Regions from separate parts of the Rahnella sp. CJA17(1/100) genome, predicted to be linked through region 2. Evidence: predicted binding sites of a transcription regulator. Region 2 holds the regulator's gene; the other holds the start of a gene.
What was found. Region 2 encodes Fur, which represses iron uptake genes when iron is present. Its sites were predicted from a motif close to ATAATAATGAGAACNACTATCAA; they were not measured.
Positions count from the first base shown of each region.

Region 1: efeU (iron uptake transporter permease EfeU) is a predicted target of Fur. The motif match lies at 1,316-1,338, and genes of this name have one in related genera.

Region 1 covers NZ_CAWOJA010000017.1:46,849-51,749, reverse strand. The annotation lists gene efeO (iron uptake system protein EfeO) at 1-346, opposite strand, end outside; gene efeU (iron uptake transporter permease EfeU) at 391-1,242, opposite strand; gene putP (sodium/proline symporter PutP) at 1,490-2,974, opposite strand; gene putA (trifunctional transcriptional regulator/proline dehydrogenase/L-glutamate gamma-semialdehyde dehydrogenase) at 3,485-4,901, shown strand, end outside.
Region 2 covers NZ_CAWOJA010000044.1:18,649-23,549, reverse strand. The annotation lists gene AACU55_RS16925 (methyl-accepting chemotaxis protein) at 1-750, opposite strand, end outside; gene fldA (flavodoxin FldA) at 1,172-1,699, shown strand; gene fur (ferric iron uptake transcriptional regulator) at 2,012-2,467, shown strand; gene chiQ (ChiQ/YbfN family lipoprotein) at 2,596-2,931, opposite strand; gene chiP (chitoporin ChiP) at 2,945-4,315, opposite strand; gene glnS (glutamine--tRNA ligase) at 4,794-4,901, opposite strand, start outside.

The DNA of each region.
Region 1 (4,901 bases), on a different contig from region 2:
CAGTCAGTTTGCCTTTCGGATTGCTCAGCAAACCACAGGTCATGTCGTATTCGCCCGGTTCAAGGTTAGCCGTCATTTTCTGCGTGAAACCCGGTGCCACGTTTTCACGTTCTTCCACCACCATCACGCCTTTCAAAATTTCCCATTCCAGGTTTTTCTGACTGTTGTTATGGATAACAAACTGGGTTTTACCGGCGGGCACGGTCAGCGCCATCGGTTCACATTGTTTGTCGTTAACAGCAATTTTGACCTGACGAACATCAGCAGCCAGCACGTTGGCGCTCAGCGCAAAAGCCGGCAGGGATAACAGTGCAATCTGTAAAGCTTTACGGCGAAAATGTGTCATGTACAACTCCGTGACAAAGGCAAGATGATGGAAAGGTTTAAGGATCAACGTCGTGTTTTTTGCCCGGCAGAGGCCGGCGCGGCCACAGGCGATTTACCTTGTGGCATAAAGAACAGGAACAGCGCAGGGATCAGATACAGGAAGTACACCGCGACCTCACTGACCGTCGGGGCTTCCTGATAGCCAAACATCCCTTCCAGCAACGTGCCGAATAAAGAGTGCGTGGATAATGTGCCGCTCAGATCAAAAGCAATATCCTGCATACGGTTCCACAATCCGGCTTCGTGGAAAGCGCGAATAGCCCCCGCAGCCAGCCCGGCGGCGACAAACAGAATGAACAGGCTGGTCCATTTGAAGAACTTCGCCAGATGCAGCTTCACCCCGCCGTAGTAAATCAGGAAACCCAGCACGATGGCCGCGCCAAGCCCGAGCACTGCGCCGATCGGCGCTTCGATGCCGACGTCCTGCTGGAAGGCCGCCAGCAGGAAAAACACCGATTCCAGACCTTCACGCGCTACCGCAAAAAACACCATCGCGACCAGTGCCCAGCCCTGACCGCGGCCGGAATTCAGCGCATGATCAATCGCCCCTTCCAGATGCACTTTGATAGAACGCGACACTTTGCGCATCCAGAACACCATGTAAGTCAGGATGCACACCGCAACGACGGCGACGATACCTTCAAACAGCTCCTGCTGTTTTTGTGGAAACTCACCGGTCGTGGCATTGATGAAAAGACCGAGCGCCAGACAGAGTGCGGCAGCGATGAAAACGCCAATCCAGACCACACCGAGCCACTGCCCGCGTTGCGTCCGTTTGAGATAGCTGGCAATCAGGCTGACGATCAGTGCAGCTTCCAGCCCTTCGCGAAACATAATGAGAAACGGAACGAACATGACGAGCTCCCGAGCCCTGAATTCTGACGAACAACAGAATGTGTAAGGTCTCTGTAAAGAAAAGTAAAAAGAAACGATAGTGATTATCATTCTTGCCAAAAGAAATACAAGAGGTAACCGATCCTTTTTTTGAAGCGTGATCGGTAAATAGACAGGAAAAATCAGGACGGGGGGATTATCCGGCGGAAAATGCTGAAAACCGGGGGCTGAATGCCCCCGGTCTGAGTGTCATAAAAGTAAAATACCGTTAAATAGTATTATATTCCGCTTCCGCAACAGTGAAGCGCTGTTCCACGGCGGCGGAAGGTTTACGCCCCGCCAGGCTGACAATCCAGATAGCCAGAGACGCGAAAATAAAGCCGGGAATGATTTCATACAGTTCGGCCCAGCCGTATTGTTTCCACAGGATCACTGTCACGGCACCGACGATCATGCCTGCCAGTGCACCGTTACGTGTCATACGTTTCCACATCACGGAAATCAGGATCACCGGTCCGAATGCTGCGCCAAAACCGGCCCATGCATAACTGACTAAACCGAGAACACGGTTTTCCGGATTGGCGGCCAGTGCAATCGCGACCAGCGCCACAACCAGCACCATCGCACGCCCTACCCACACCAGTTCGCGCTGGCTTGCGCCTTTGCGCAGGAAGGCTTTATACAAATCTTCGGTAATGGCGCTTGAACACACCAGCAACTGACAGCTCAGGGTACTCATCACCGCCGCCAGAATAGCGGACAGCAAAATACCGGCAATCCAGGGATTAAACAGAATTTTCGTCAGCTCGATGAACACGCGCTCTCCGTTTTGCGTCACGTTGCCCGCTTCGCCCGGATTATTGCTGAAGTACGCAATCCCGAAGAATCCTACGGCGATGGTGCCCGCCAGACACAAAATCATCCATGTCATGCTGATACGGCGCGCGCTGCGGATAGTTCGGTGAGAATCAGCCGCCATGAAGCGCGCCAGAATATGCGGCTGACCAAAATAGCCCAGTCCCCAGCCCAGCAATGACAAAATCGCCACCAGATTCATGCCCTTGAACATATCGGTGTATTCAGGGTTTTTGGCATTGATTACCATCATCGAGGTATCAATACCGCCAACTGCGAGGATGACGATAACCGGTGTCAGGATCAGCGCGAAAATCATCAGGCTGGCCTGCACGGTATCAGTCCAGCTGACTGCCAGAAAACCGCCGATAAAGGTATAAATGATGGTCGCCGCCGCACCAGCCCAAAGTGCAGTCTGGTACGTCATACCGAAGGTGCTTTCAAACAGACGCGCACCGGCCACGATGCCGGAGGCACAATAAATGGTGAAGAACACCAAAATCACAATCGCGGAGATAATGCGCAGCAGCTTGCTGGAATCTTCAAAACGATGGGTAAAGTAATCCGGCAGTGTCAGCGCATTATTGTTGGCTTCAGTGTGCACACGCAGCCGCCCTGCCACCAGTTTCCAGTTCAGGTACGCGCCGATGGTCAGGCCAATGGCGATCCAGCTTTCCGAAATCCCGGAAATAAAAATCGCCCCCGGTAATCCCATTAACAGCCAGCCGCTCATGTCAGAAGCACCGGCTGAAAGCGCCGTCACCACGCTGCCTAAACTGCGTCCGCCCAGAATATAATCATCAAAGTTTTTGGTTCGTAGATACGCGATGAGCCCAATAAAAATCATCCCGAAAATATAAACACAAAACGTCACCAGCATCGGTGTGTTCATTGTCATTCCATTCTCCACTTCTTATTTTTTGCGATGTTGTCCGGCAGCTGTCTGTCCTGAAGCACTCCACCAGAAGTGCTGCTAAAAACCTGCCGGGGCGAGATGATGGCTGAAACCCTGTAAGGTTGCAGCAAGACTCTCCATATTTTTTACGTAGTCACTGACTCTGTGTGGTTTTTGTTCAAAATTACTGTCGGGCCGGATACTGGTTTAGCCTGATCCACTTTTCAATATTTTTAACATTTCAAATACACAAAATTCACGCTCCATCACAGTTATCCGCAATACCGGTTGTACTTTGCACTGACAAAAGTTGCACCTGATGCAACCTTTGACATTCTCCTCAGGTGAATACAGGCAAGATCCATGCCGTTATTTTATTGTTAAAAATGCCAGACAAATCACAACAGGCATACTTCATGCATTAACAGGGTTGCACAAGGTTGCAACATAGAAGATATTGCTCAGCATAAAATAACGAATTCACCTGAAATTTTTTATATGGAGTGTTTGCGCATGGGTATGACGACGATGGGCGTGAAGCTGGATGAAGGTACACGCGACAGACTTAAAGAAGCGGCTCATAAAATTGATCGCACGCCGCACTGGCTGATCAAACAAGCGATATTTTCCTATCTGGAACGACTGGAAAATGGCGATACACTGCCGGAAATTCCGGCGCTGAATGGCGCTGCGCCTGAAGGTATGGAAGATGTCGCTGTGCAACTGGTTCAGGAAGCCCATCAGCCGTTCCTAGATTTCGCCGAGCAGATCCTGCCACAGTCAGTCAGCCGTTCTGCCATCACTGCCGCCTATCGCCGCCCTGAACCTGAAGCCGTGTCGATGCTGCTTGAACAGGCGCGTTTGCCTGCCCCGCTCAATGATGCTGCGCTGAAACTGGCTACTGACATTGCCACCAGACTCAGGAACCAAAAGAGTGCAAACGGCCGCGCCGGTATGGTGCAAAGCCTGCTGCAGGAGTTCTCTCTGTCTTCTCAGGAAGGCGTGGCGCTGATGTGTCTGGCGGAAGCGCTGCTGCGTATTCCCGACAAACCGACCCGCGATGCGTTAATCCGCGACAAAATCAGCAACGGTAACTGGCATTCGCATCTGGGCCGCAGCCCGTCGCTGTTCGTTAACGCCGCGACCTGGGGTTTGCTGTTCACCGGCAAGCTGGTGGCGACGCATAATGAAGCGAGTCTGTCAAAATCGCTGAACCGCATTATCGGCAAAAGCGGCGAACCGCTAATCCGTAAAGGTGTGGACATGGCAATGCGCCTGATGGGAGAGCAATTCGTGACCGGCGAAACCATCGCCGAAGCGCTGGCCAATGCCCGCAAACATGAAGAAAAAGGTTTCCGCTATTCCTACGACATGCTGGGTGAAGCCGCGCTCACCGCGAAAGACGCGCAGGCCTATTTGCAGTCCTATCAGCAGGCGATCAATGCCATCGGCAAAGCCTCCAATGGTCGCGGCATTTATGAAGGCCCCGGCATTTCCATCAAGCTTTCCGCCCTGCATCCGCGTTACAGCCGTGCGCAATATGAGCGTGTAATGGAAGAGTTGTATCCGCGCCTGCTTTCACTGACCTTGCTGGCACGCAGTTACGACATCGGTATCAACATCGATGCCGAAGAAGCTGACCGCCTGGAAATCTCTCTCGATTTGCTGGAAAAACTCTGCTTCGAACCGGAACTGGCGGGCTGGAACGGCATCGGCTTCGTGATTCAGGCGTATCAGAAACGCTGCCCGATGGTGATTGATTACCTGACCAGTCTGGCTCAGCGCAGCCGCCGCCGTCTGATGGTTCGTCTGGTGAAAGGTGCGTACTGGGACAGCGAAATTAAGCGCGCACAAATGGACGGTCTGGAAGATTATCCGGTTTATACCCGCAAGGTTTACACCGATGTCTCCTATCTGGCCTGCGCCCGTA
Region 2 (4,901 bases):
CTTACCGGCGCAGTTTTTACCGAATTCTTCCAGATAAAACGTCAGATCGCCGCTGGCGATCACCGCGAAGTGACCGCGGATTTTATCCAGCGGCTTCACCAGCGCCATCACCAGATAACGGTCAGTCAGCAATAAAATCACCAGCCCGATACCAAATGCCGTCAGCAGAATCACTTTGCTAAATGACGTCAGATGGGTGGATTGCCGTTGTGCCGCATCAAAATCGACAGCGATCTGACCGCTGACTTTCTCCATCGATGAGCCAAAGCTGCGGCTCAGTGCAGGTACGGTGGAATTGGCTAGCTGGTTATAGGACTCCGTATTTTTGCTGCGGGCTGCGTCGAACAATGGCGTGACGCCCTGCGTGATCAGATTTTCCCAACTGGTGATTAATTCCTGCACGGAGGAATCTTCCAGCCCCGGATGCGGTGCCGCTTTAAAACTGGCCAGAGCCTGCGTCAGCCCACTGAGTGATTGTTTGGCGGTATCAAAAATTTCCGGACCTTTTGACGGATCGGCCTGAAGCTGTGCCACGGCGCGGCTCAGGCGCGTCACGGTACGAAAATACTGATCATTTCCTTTATTGATCAGCGCCATATTGTTGACCAGCTCGGTACTATTTTTGGTATTTTGGGTCAGTGTGTCCAGTGAGGTGACGGTGTAAAGGGAAACACCTGCCCACATGACGCAAAAGATGCCAAGAATGGTTAATAAAGCGGCCCTGATGGTGATATTTTTTAAAAACTGCACGATATGCCTCTCTCGAAACATGTCTGTTTCTGGCCTGAGGATTGACGGGGATGCGGAGAATCAAGACAGGTAACCAGCAGGCAAGTGCCCCAGGACATGTTTGAACACCTCTCCGGGCATCGATTTCTTTATTATGTTGAGATTGCTCCCGAATCATCTATCGGCGGAATGTTCTCGAAATTTAGTATTGTGACGACTTATTTCTCAAACTTGCTTTTGACCTTATTAAGCCTGAGGTTAATTCGCCGCGGGTGAAAGCACACAAAGGCGATAACACTTAAAAATATTGCCCGATAAACTTATTTCCCAGTTAAGAAGGCGAGCAGAAGCATATTCTCCGCCGCACGAGTTTGCTATCATCTGCATTATTATTGCCTGCGTTGCAGAGCACTTCATTGAGAACAAGAGGTTAGGTAATCTTATGGCCGTTGTAGGTATCTTCTTTGGATCCGATACAGGTAACACCGAAAACATCGCAAAAATGATCCAGAAGCAATTGGGTAAAGATGTTGCAGAGGTGCATGACATTGCGAAGAGCAGCAAAGAGGATCTGGAAAAATTCGATATTTTGCTTATCGGCATTCCAACCTGGTATTACGGTGAAGCGCAGTGTGACTGGGACGACTTTTTCCCAACGCTGGAAGAGATAGATTTCGAAGGTAAGCTGGTGGCACTGTTTGGTTGCGGTGACCAGGAAGACTACGCCGAATATTTCTGCGATGCGCTGGGCACCGTGCGCGATATCATTGAGCCACGCGGCGCAGTGATTGTCGGACATTGGCCTACCGAAGGTTACCACTTTGAAGCATCTAAAGGCCTGGCGGATGATAAGCACTTCATAGGACTGGCAATTGACGAAGATCGTCAGCCCGAACTGACCAGCGAACGTGTTGATGCCTGGGTGAAACAGATCACAGAAGAACTTAGCCTTTCTGAAATTATTGGCTAAAAACCCTGTTGGCCCTGAGGATTTATTCTACAATTGAAGGGCCAAACTATTACTGAAATTAACAATTTAACTGCTACAAAATTGTAACTTTCGGTCGTATCAAGGTACACTGAGTTCCTCTGTTTTTTCTATTGATCAAGTCGTTGCATTCCAAATGTGACCGGCAATTTGTGATCTTTATTAACAGGCTGTCGTTGACGAGAATTGGCACATTGCGTTAAACGAAGAGACTAAACGAATAATTTTGTGCCGCCGATGCCACAGGCTGCATGCCTCAACTTGATTAGCACATAGTAACAGGACTGAATCCGCATGACTGACAACAACACCGCACTGAAGAAAGCCGGCTTAAAAGTCACGCTTCCGCGCCTCAAAATCCTGGAAGTGCTGCAAGCGCCGGAAGGTCATCACGTTAGTGCGGAAGATCTTTACAAGCAACTGATTGATATGGGTGAAGAAATTGGCCTGGCGACGGTTTACCGCGTTCTGAACCAGTTTGACGACGCCGGTATTGTCACCCGTCATAACTTCGAAGGCGGCAAGTCCGTATTCGAACTGACCCAGCAACATCACCACGACCACCTGATCTGTCTGGATTGCGGTCGTGTGATCGAATTCCGTGACGAATATATTGAAGGTCGTCAGCGTGAGATTGCTAAGAAACACGGTATCAAGCTCACCAACCACAGCCTGTATTTGTACGGTCACTGTGAAGCAGGCGATTGCCGCGAAGATGACTCTTTGCACAACGATAAACCTGCGCAGTAATCTGCACAGGCTTTGACTAAATTAACCGCTGAAAAGCGGTTTTTTTATGTCTGATATCGATGCAGATTGAGCCCGGATAGCAGGCATAAAAAACCCCGGCAAGCCGGGGCATGTTTCGCTGCTGAGATTCACGGCTTAGGTGAATTGTTCGTTTTTATTTCCTGCCATATTTTCCCGCAATCAGCAGCATATGCCTGACCGTCGCCAGTTTTACGCGCCGTCAGACATCGCTGGTAATCCACCACGCGCACCGTCTCCTGTTCTGCAAATTGCTGGTGGGCTTTTTCCTGTTTCAGTTTATTCAGTAACACCTCGCAGGATGCCAGTTTGTCCGGATTGCCTTCTGACGTATTGATACAGGCACGGTAATCTTCCCGCGTTTGGGATATTTGTGCCTGATCGGCGGTAGGTGCACAACCAGCCAGAAGCACGGACGACATCACAATCATCAGTAATTTATTCATCGACATAACGACCTCAGAAAATAGTGAATGGAGCGATGACAATGAATTTCACGTCTTTTTCATCCTGGAATATGTTGCCGTACCCGCCACTCCAGCTAGGAAGATCAGAGTGGTTGTCGTACTGGGTGTAATGCAGTTTGAACAACGTCCCTTTCGCGCGACCTTCCTGAATGGTGTACAGCGCATCCAGACTCCAGGCGCTTTCTTTCAGGCGCTGGCTCTGGTCGTAAGCGGCGTTGGTGCTCGGTTTGGCATCCCACGCATAGACGTACGAACCACCTACCGCTAAGCCCGGTAAATCCCATTTCGCCAGATCATAAAGCACGCCGGCATACACGGCTTTCTCACCGTTGGCGTTGAAGTCAGAACGGTTATCCCACCACACGTCAAGACGACCGTTTGAAGAGGAATAGGTCGGGGTCATACGTTGCAGGAAGTAACCCTGATTCCCTTCCGCTTTCACCATCGTCCCTTCCAGACGCCAGTTAAACTGCCCGGTGGTATAGCCGAAAGTCAGCGCCTGCAGCCATGCCAGACCGTCATACAGACTGTTCGGATCATTCTTGTCACTGATGCGGTCTTCTGCGCCATAGAACTGATAGCTGGTGGTCAGCGGATTACCCAGCAGATCCATTTTGTACGAGGCTTTAGCAAAATACTGATCGACATAACTTTCAGCCTGGCCAAATGCGCCTTCCAGTACGAAGTCATTTTTAAAATCATATTTCGCACCGAGCGAATGAATATAAGAAACGCCGGTTTTCTTGTCATTCTGGCGGAAATCATCCATTTCCAGATGCCACGGCGATTTATATTCATCAGCCCACATATAGGAGAAACTCAGTTCACCCGGGTCACCGAAATCGTGTTTATAACCGGCTTCCGCACCGCGATACGTACCCGGCATAAAGCTCCAGTGCGGTGCGATCAGCGTCTGTCCGGTAGGCTGAATATACCCTGCGTGCCCCCAGAATCCGCCGTATTTGAATTTACCGGCTGCCTTATAAAGACTGACCCCACTTTTATCCCCGGAATAATCTTCGTCGTAGGCGCGGTTGCTGTTGGAAAAGGCGATTTCGTTGGGATGGCCGCTCTCGCTGCTCTCGGCCATTTCAATCGCCGTAAAGGCTGCGATATCAATACCAAACATGTCCCAGGCATAGCCGGAAGAAAAATCGAGGTTCAGGTTAGCGGTAGAATGCGAAAGGTTGGTTGTATAGTCTTTGTAGTGGTCACTCGCCGGATCCATGTCCTTGCGGTCACGTTCACGCTGCCAGTAGTACACACCGCCGGTCAGTGTGGAATCATCAATAAAACCGGCTGCTTTGGTCTCTTGTGAAAACATCATTCCGCCACCCAGTAAGGTGCCGGCGAGAGAATACATGGCAGGTTTCAGGTAAGCCGATCCCCTGCCCCTGTTACGGTGCTTGTGCATAGAGATTCCTCATGTTGACTAAAAAAACGAGCAAAACCCAAACGGGTATAAAAAGCGGTCGCCAGAGGCGTAACCGGTTAAATCAACATCAAGAGTATTTTTCGCGACACGAATTATCAATGAGTAATTAATCATTAATTATCGAAATATGACAAAGTGCACATAAAGATGAAAAAGTATTACAGAGGTATGCAGGAAAGGATTAAAGCAGTGGGCTACAATAATACATAATTAAAACAGATGATTAAACAAAATCATCTTACAATTTAAACGTTTCAGCAATATGAACGGCTGTGGCACAACGTTTTAAAAGTAAGCATAGGAAATACATTAATTCGCGACGAAAAACAAAAGGCATCTCTGACAAGAATAACAGGCGAAAAAAAACGCAGCCTGAACTGCGTTTTTGTTACCTCATACTGAGGGCTTACGCGACGGGTTTGCTTTCCCAGGTATCACGCAGGCCAACGGTACGGTTAAACACCAGATGTTCAGCACTTGAGTAGCGGTTGTCGGCACAGAAGTAACCTTCACG